DNA from 2 places in the Pseudomonas sp. SMN11 genome. Region 1 is predicted to be linked to the other one. Evidence: predicted binding sites of a transcription regulator. Region 1 holds the regulator's gene; the other holds the start of a gene.
The links. The regulator sigma-54, encoded in region 1, starts transcription at its own class of promoters, with help from an activator protein. The targets are predictions, from matches to a motif close to ANTGGCATNNANNTTGCTNT.
Positions count from the first base shown of each region.

Region 2: the regulator sigma-54 is predicted to act here: its motif matches at 2,360-2,379, upstream of ACLEJU_RS09775 (CmpA/NrtA family ABC transporter substrate-binding protein).

Region 1 is NZ_JBKGGW010000012.1:116,115-120,385, forward strand. It holds gene rapZ (RNase adapter RapZ) at 1-149, opposite strand, end outside; gene ptsN (PTS IIA-like nitrogen regulatory protein PtsN) at 152-616, opposite strand; gene hpf (ribosome hibernation-promoting factor, HPF/YfiA family) at 629-937, opposite strand; gene ACLEJU_RS13360 (RNA polymerase factor sigma-54) at 1,016-2,509, opposite strand; gene lptB (LPS export ABC transporter ATP-binding protein) at 2,686-3,411, opposite strand; gene lptA (lipopolysaccharide transport periplasmic protein LptA) at 3,412-3,939, opposite strand; gene lptC (LPS export ABC transporter periplasmic protein LptC) at 3,926-4,271, opposite strand, start outside.
Region 2 is NZ_JBKGGW010000007.1:165,118-169,388, reverse strand. It holds gene rlmKL (bifunctional 23S rRNA (guanine(2069)-N(7))-methyltransferase RlmK/23S rRNA (guanine(2445)-N(2))-methyltransferase RlmL) at 1-392, opposite strand, end outside; gene rmf (ribosome modulation factor) at 956-1,171, shown strand; gene ACLEJU_RS09780 (quinone-dependent dihydroorotate dehydrogenase) at 1,268-2,293, opposite strand; gene ACLEJU_RS09775 (CmpA/NrtA family ABC transporter substrate-binding protein) at 2,420-3,622, shown strand; gene ACLEJU_RS09770 (ANTAR domain-containing response regulator) at 3,634-4,209, shown strand.

The DNA of each region.
Region 1 (4,271 bases):
AGCTCGGTGTTCATCAGCGCGTTCTCTGCCAGCTGAGGCAGCAGCCCGGCCGGCAGATTGTCAATGACGTAGAAACCGTTGTCTTCCAGTACATCGAGGGCGGTGCTCTTGCCGGAGCCGGACCGGCCACTGACGATGATCAGGCGCATATTCAGTGCTCGTTCTGTGCGTCCAGGACAACCTGGTACAGGGCCTCGCTGCTACCGGCGGCACGCAGGCGATCGCGGACCTCCTTGCGATCGAGCATGCTGGCGATCTGGCGCAGCAGTTCAAGATGGGCATCGGTGGCCGCCTCTGGCACCAGCAGGACGAACAGCAGATCCACCGGGGCGCCATCGATGGCGTCGTAGTCGATCGGCGCGTCCAGGTGCAACAGTGCACTTACCGGGGCAGAGCAGCCTTCAAGTCGGCAGTGGGGAATGGCAATGCCATTGCCAAAGCCGGTAGAACCCAGTTTTTCGCGAGCGATGAGCTTTTCGAAGACGTCTTGCATCGCAAGCTCGGGCACTTGCTCGGCAATCAGGTTGGCGACCTTTTCCAGGGCGCGCTTCTTGCTGCCGCCCGGCACGTTCACCAGGGAACGGCCGGGGGTCAGGATGGTTTCAAGTCGGATCATGGATGAGAGGGATCAGCGGGCGGCTGCACCTTGCAGCAGGCTTTGCTGTTTTTCCTTGTGTTTTTTCAGTTGGCGGTCGAGCTTGTCGGCCAAGGCGTCGATCGCTGCATACATGTCTTCGTGTTCCGCGTTGGCAACCACTTCACCGCCTGGAATCTGCAGGGTCGCCTCGACCTTCTGCTGCAGCTTCTCGACTTTCATGATGACCTGCACGTTGGTGATCTTGTCGAAGTGACTCTCCACGCGAGCGAGCTTTTCAAGCACGTAATCGCGCAGTGGCTGGGTGACTTCTACATGCTGTCCACTGATATTGACTTGCATACAGCTTCTCCTTTGTTGCCCGTGCATAAAGAGGCAGGTCTTGCACCTGCCCCACAAACGCTGTGGCACATCCGGGGGCTACATCAGTCGCTTGCGCTCGCTCGACGGTGCGATGCCGAGGGACTCGCGGTACTTGGCGACGGTGCGACGGGCTACCTGGATGCCTTGTGCCTCCAGTAAACCAGCGATCTTGCTGTCACTCAATGGCTTTTTCTGATTTTCCGCGGCAACCAGTTTCTTGATGATCGCGCGGATAGCCGTAGATGAGCATTCTCCGCCTTCGGCGGTGCTGACGTGGCTGGAGAAAAAGTATTTCAGTTCGTAGATGCCACGCGGGGTGTGCATGTATTTCTGCGTGGTCACCCGCGAAATGGTCGACTCGTGCATGCCCACTGCTTCGGCGATGTCATGCAGGACCAGCGGTTTCATCGCTTCGTCGCCGTGGTCGAGGAAGCCGCGCTGGTGCTCGACGATCTGCGTGGCGACCTTCATCAGCGTTTCGTTACGGCTTTGCAGGCTCTTGATGAACCAGCGTGCCTCTTGAAGCTGGTTGCGCATGAAGGTGTTGTCGGCGCTGGTGTCGGCGCGGCGAACGAAACCTGCGTACTGCGGGTTGACCCGCAGGCGCGGGATCGCTTCCTGGTTCAGCTCGACCAGCCAGCGGTCGCTGTCCTTGCGCACGATCACGTCAGGCACCACGTATTCCGGCTCGCTCGACTCGATTTGCGAACCGGGCCGCGGGTTGAGGCTCTGCACCAGCTCGATCACCTGGCGCAGTTCGTCTTCCTTGAGCTTCATGCGGCGCATCAGCTGGCTGTAGTCGCGGCTGCCGAGCAGGTCGATGAAGTCGGTGACCAGGCGCTTGGCTTCGCTCATCCAGGGCGTGCCGGCAGGCAGTTGACGCAATTGCAGCAGCAGGCACTCGCCCAGGGAGCGGGCGCCGACACCGGCCGGCTCGAACTGCTGAATGCGGTGCAGTACCGCTTCTACCTCGTCGAGTTCGATGTCCAGCTCCGGGTCGAAGCCTTCGCAGATTTCTTCGAGGGAATCTTCCAGGTAGCCCTGGCCGTTGATGCTGTCGATCAGGGTGATGGCGATCAGGCGGTCGGTATCGGACATCGGGGCCAGGTTCAGCTGCCACAGCAGGTGGCTCTGCAGGCTTTCGCCGGCCGATGTGCGGGTGGTGAAGTCCCACTCGTCGTCATCGTTGCTCGGCAGGCTGCTGGCGCTGGTCTGATAAATATCTTCCCAGGCGGTGTCGACTGGAAGCTCGTTAGGGATTCGCTCGCTCCACTCACCGTCTTCCAGGGTTTCGGCGCTGCTGGTGCTTTCCTGGAAGCTGTTTTCCTGGACTTCGGCGGCCGGCTTGTTTTCGGCGTTGTCCGCCATCGGGTCGCTGTTGTCGAAGTCGTCGCCGTCTTCCTGACGTTCGAGCATCGGATTGGACTCCAGCGCTTCCTGGATTTCCTGCTGGAGGTCCAGGGTAGAGAGCTGAAGTAGGCGGATGGCCTGTTGCAACTGCGGGGTCATCGTCAGTTGCTGGCCCATTTTTAGGACGAGCGATGGTTTCATGGCTGGGGCTTAATACCTTGTTCGCCGGCGCGCATGCGCCATCCACTACACGAGGGCGCCGGAGCGCCAAATTCAAGCAAGTTTTATGCCTCAAATTGTAGCGTTTGCCTAGAGCACTGTAACAACTTAAGCCCCGACAGGGCGTTAATGCCAGTGCTCCAGGCAGGTCCCGGGGATCAGAGTCGGAACTCGTGGCCCAGGTAGACCTCCTTGACCAGGTCGTTGGCAAGGATGGTCTCGGCGTCGCCTTCGGCGATCAGTCGACCGTCGTTGACGATGTAGGCGGTCTCGCAGATATCCAGGGTTTCACGGACGTTGTGGTCGGTGATCAGCACACCGATACCCTTGGCCTTGAGGTGGTGGATGATCTGCTTGATGTCGCCGACGGAGATCGGGTCGACACCGGCAAACGGTTCGTCCAGCAGGATGAACTTCGGTGCGGTAGCCAGGGCCCGGGCAATTTCGACGCGGCGGCGTTCGCCACCGGAAAGGCTCATGCCGAGGTTGTCGCGGATGTGGCTGATGTGGAACTCCTGCAGCAGGCTTTCCAGTTCCTTGCGTCGGCCTTCACGGTCGATGTCCTTGCGGGTCTCGAGAATGGCCATGATATTGTCGGCCACCGACAGCTTGCGGAAGATCGAGGCTTCCTGCGGCAGGTAGCCGATACCGGCGCGGGCGCGGCCGTGCATAGGCTGGTGACTGACATCGAGGTTGTCGATCAGTACGCGCCCCTGGTCGGCCTGGACCAGCCCCACAATCATGTAGAAGCAGGTGGTCTTGCCGGCGCCGTTGGGGCCGAGCAAGCCGACGATCTGCCCGCTGTCGATCGACAGGCTGACATCACGCACGACTTGCCGCCCCTTGTAGCTCTTGGCCAGGTGCTGGGCTTTGAGGGTTGCCATTTACTCGGCCTTCTTCTTCGGCTGGATCACCATGTCGATGCGCTGACGTGGTTGAGTCACGTTGCCACCACGACCGGCGGTCGCAACCTGGGTCTTGGTGTTGTAGACGATCTTTTCGCCTTCGGTGGTATTGCCTTCGTTCTCGACCTTGGCGCGGTCAGTGAGGATCACCGTGTCTTTCTGCGCCTGGTACTGGATGGTTACCGCCCAGCCTTTCATCTTGTCAGGCTTGGCCGCAGTCTGCTGCTGCTCGAAGTACGCCAGGTTGCCCACCGAGGTCACCACGTCGATGTCGCCATTGGCGGCACGGGTCATGGTCACGGTGTTGCCTTTGATCATCATCGAGCCCTGGGTGATGATCACGTCGCCGGTGTAGGTGGCCACGCCCTGCTTGTCATCCAGGTGCGCGTTGTCGGCCTGGATGCGGATGGGCTGGTCACGGTCGTTCGGCAGGGCGAAGGCGCTCGCGCTTCCCAGTGCTGCTGCGCTCAGGCTGAGCAAAAGGGGGAGGGTTTTAACGAGCCTCATACTGTCCTCTTACGTTAGAGAGCAAGTCGATCTTGCTTTCTTTCAAATACGCTTTCATTCCCTTGCCTGTGGTTGTGCCACCGGCGCCGTCGATTCTAACGGCTTGCTCGGTCTGCGCATATTGCTTCTGCGGGAATACGGTCATGCGCGAGCTGGTAATGATGGTATCGCGCTGTTTTTCGTCGGTGCGGGCAATCCGTACCTGGTCGATCAGTTCGACTTCGCTGCCGTCAGGGTTGACCTCGGCGCGCACGCTCTGCACGTGCCATGGGTACTGAGTGCCGCGGTACATGTGCAGGTCGGGCGCGGTCACCAGTGTGACCTCGCTGGCC
Region 2 (4,271 bases), on a different contig from region 1:
GGGCGCAGGCCCTCCCGGTTGCGCAGCTTGTCGACGATCGCGTCCTTGACCTTGAGCGCACCGAAATGGGTGTTGTCGATGCCCGAGCCATGGCCGCTGAATTCCACCGCCAGGGTACCGTCGGCAGCCAGGTGGTCGGCCCAGTCGACGGCGTGCACGCCATCGTAGAGGTCGTCGGCGTTCTTCATCGAGAAGCGCTTGAGCACCAGCAACACGCGGTTGGCCAGGCGCGACCAGAGGCACAGGCGGTAGGCGGTTTCCATGTCGGCGGCGCCGCGAATGGCCGAGGTGTGCTCACGCACATCATCGAGGCCGAGGCCTCGGGCCTCTTCGGCAAGCAGGCCTTCCAGGCCTTTGGGGCAGGTGAGATAGAGTTCGAAACGGTCCGACATGAGTATTCCAGCGCCTTGGGCTATGTAAGTGACGAGGCGACGCATCGCCTGGCCGATGTTTGCCCGAACGCCCTTCCAGCAAGCGTCCGAGTGGCCTTCCCCGCTGCTTCAGCGCAACCGGGGGGCCGGGCCGCCTGATCGATCCGCTGCTCGCCAGGTGGCAAAAACAGCTTAGATCATCAGGCAGTACCAATAATTTCCGTCGACTTTGGGGCCAGTGTGACCCTTCGTCGCATTACCAAATATTTCTGTCATCCCGCAGCAACGCTGGCGAAATGACGTCAAGGTTCGGCAAACCCTGATCACAGCGGGCTCAACGTCAAACAGGGTTGAGTCGCATTTATTTACTTATCCCCTCACCCTTGGAAAGGTTACGTGCTTATGACAAATCGATCATTCACATGGTGACCTGCATTCGATAGAACTGGTCTCAGGCCGCTTCGCAACGAGGCGGCACTTTCAGCTCGCCACGCCGGCAGCGAGCGCAAAACCGGCAGAAAGACTCTGCCCGGCCTCGGAGAGGCCGACGGGACATTACAGTCAACAAGTGAGGGCAACACCCTATGAGAAGACTTAAGCGTGATCCGTTGGAAAGAGCATATTCACGTGGCTACCAATACGGGGTCACCGGCAAATCCCGCGAACTTTGCCCCTTTACTCTTCCTTCAGTTCGCCAAGCCTGGATCAACGGCTGGCGCGAAGGTCGCGGCGATAACTGGGACGGAATGACTGGCACCGCTGGCATCCATAGACTCAACGAAAATCACGCCGTTGGCTGAACGAGGACACTGAATTCGAGTTACCATGCGCGCCCTATCCGGGCGGCGGGCTTCGGCCCAGGGGCCCCTTGAAGGGGCCCTTTTTTATGCCCGCCTTCAGGCCTTGGGCATTGCCGCGATCGCATCCACCGCTTCGCGAATCAATGCAGGCCCTTTGTAGATGAAGCCCGAGTAGATCTGCACCAGGCTCGCCCCAGCGGCGATCTTCTCTGCCGCATGACGGCCTTCGGTAATGCCACCGGCGGCGATGATCGGCAGCTTGCCACCCAGCTCGCCCGCCAGCACCTTGACGATGTGGGTGCTCTTCTGCAGCACTGGCGCACCCGACAGGCCGCCGGCCTCGCCACCATGCTCCAGCCCTTCGACACCTTCGCGACCCAGGGTGGTGTTGGTGGCAATCACCGCATCCATTCCCGACTCCATCAGCGCCGAGGCCACCAGTGCGGTTTCCTCGTCGCTCATGTCCGGCGCGATCTTGATCGCCAGCGGCACGCGCGTGCCCTGTTCGGCGGCCAGCTGCTCACGGCGTTCGGCCAGGGCATCGAGCAGCTGCTTGAGCGAGTCGCCGAACTGCAGGCTGCGCAGGCCCGGGGTGTTCGGCGAGCTGACGTTGACGGTGATATAGCTGGCTTCGCGATAGACCTTGTTCAGGCAGATCAGGTAATCATCGACCGCACGCTCGACCGGGGTATCGAAGTTCTTGCCGATGTTGATGCCCAACACGCCGTCGTAGCGCGAAGCACGCACGCGCTCGAGCAGGTGATCGACACCCAGGTTGTTGAAGCCCATGCGGTTGATGATCGCCGTTGCCTGCGGCAGGCGGAACAAGCGTGGCTTGGGGTTGCCCGGCTGTGGACGCGGGGTCACGGTGCCGATCTCGACGAAGCCGAAACCCAGCTGGGCAAAGCCGTCGATGGCCGCGCCGTTCTTGTCCAGGCCCGCCGCCAGCCCCACCGGGTTGGCGAAGTTCAAGCCCATCACGGTCACCGGCAACGCGGCCGGCTGCTTGCACAGCACGCCGTTGAGCCCAAGCCGGCCACCGGCGCCGATCAGGTCCAGGGACAGGTCATGGGAGGTTTCCGGGGAAAGCTTGAACAGCAGCTGGCGGGCCAGGGTATACATGGGCGGGCAAGACTCGGGGTGAGTGAGGCAGCGATTATAGCCAGCGCGCGCCCGGCATGACAGGGGCTTGGCACATGGGTTGCTACTTCCCTTGCCTACAGCCTTTTCAATTCGGCCGAGGCCTTCGTGAATACAGCACCTCTAGCCTGGGTAAACGGCAGCGACGCACCGGAAAAACCCAGCCTCAACATCGGCTACATGGCCCTGACCGATTGCGCCTCGGTGGTGGTCGCCGCCACCCAGGGCTTCGCCCAGCAATACGGCCTGACCCTCAACCTCAAACGCCAGGGCTCCTGGGCCGGCCTGCGCGACAAGCTGGCCAGCGGCGAGCTGGACGCCGCCCATTGCCTCTACGGCCTGGTCTACGCCGTGCACCTGGGGATCGGTGGCGTGCCAGCAACCAACCTGGCGGTGCTCATGGGGCTGAACCAGAACGCCCAGGCCATCAACCTGTCGCCGGACCTGCAGCGCAAGGGCGTGACCAGCCCTGAGGCACTGGCGCAACTGGTGCACCAGCAGGGCGCACGGCTGACCTTCGCCCAGACCTTTCCCACCGGCACCCATGCCATGTGGCTGTATTACTGGCTCGCCAGCCAAGGCATCCATCCGTTGCACGACGTCAGCAGCGTGGTGGTGCCACCGGCACAGATGGCGGCGCATATCCAGGCCGGGCGCATCGACGGTTTCTGCGTCGGTGAGCCTTGGGCCGCTGCGGCCGTCAGCCAGGGCCAAGGCTTCACCCTGGCCAGCAGCCAGTCGATCTGGCCTGACCACCCGGAGAAGGTACTGGCCTGCACCCGCACCTTCGTCGAGCACAACCCCAATTGCGCACGCGCACTGGTCAAGGCGGTGCTTGCTGCCAGCAGGTTCATCGAACAGAGCCCGGAGAACCTGCGCAGCACCGCGCAACTGCTCAGTGGTAGCGCCTACCTCGACACACCGGTCGAAAATGTCGAGCCGCGCCTGCTGGGTGACTATCAGGACGGCCTGGGCAACGCCTGGCACGACCGGCACGCCCTGCGCCTTTTCGACCAGGGCCGCGCCAACCTGCCCTACCTGTCGGACGGCATGTGGTTCATGACCCAGTTCCGCCGCTGGGGCCTGCTGCGTGACGACCCCGACTACCTCGGCGTTGCTCGCCAGGTACAGCAACTGGCGCTGTACCGCGAGGCTGCCGACGCACTCGGCGTGCCCTGCGCCGAGTCAGCCATGCGCAGCAGCCTGCTGATCGACGGCACCCGCTGGGATGGCACGGATCCGTATGCCTATGCCCGCAGCTTCCGCCTGCACGCCCTGGGCCATGCGCCCGATGCCCGAGTCGGTCTGTGAGGGCCATCACCATGCTGCGCATCCTGCTGATCGACGACACCCAGAAGAAGGTTGGCCGCCTCAAGGCCGCACTGCGCGAAGCCGGATTCGAAGTGATCGAGGCGCCAGACCTGACCATCGACCTGCCGGCCTGCGTCGAAACGGTGCGCCCGGACGTGGTGCTGATCGATACCGACTCACCCGACCGTGACGTGATGGAGCAGGTGGTGCTGGTCAGTCGCGACCAGCCGCGACCCATCGTGCTGTTCACCGACGAGCATGACCCGGCGGTGATGCGCCAGGCGATCCAGGCCGGGGTCAGCGCCTATATCGTCGAAGGCATCCATGCGGCGCGATTGCAGCCCATTCTCGATGTCGCCATGGCGCGCTTCGAGAGCGACCAGGCGCTCAAGGCCCAGCTGTTGGCCCGCGACCAGCAGCTGGCCGAACGCAAGCGTATCGAGCAGGCCAAGGGGCTGCTGATGAAGATGAAGGACTGCAACGAGGAACAGGCCTACACCCTGATGCGTCGGCAGGCCATGAGCCGGCAGCAGAAGCTCATTCAGGTGGCCGAGCAGATCATCGCCATGCATGAAATGCTCGGCTGACGCCGCAGACGCGATTCCTGTAGGAGCGGCCTTGTGTCGCGAAAGGGCTGCAAAGCAGCCCC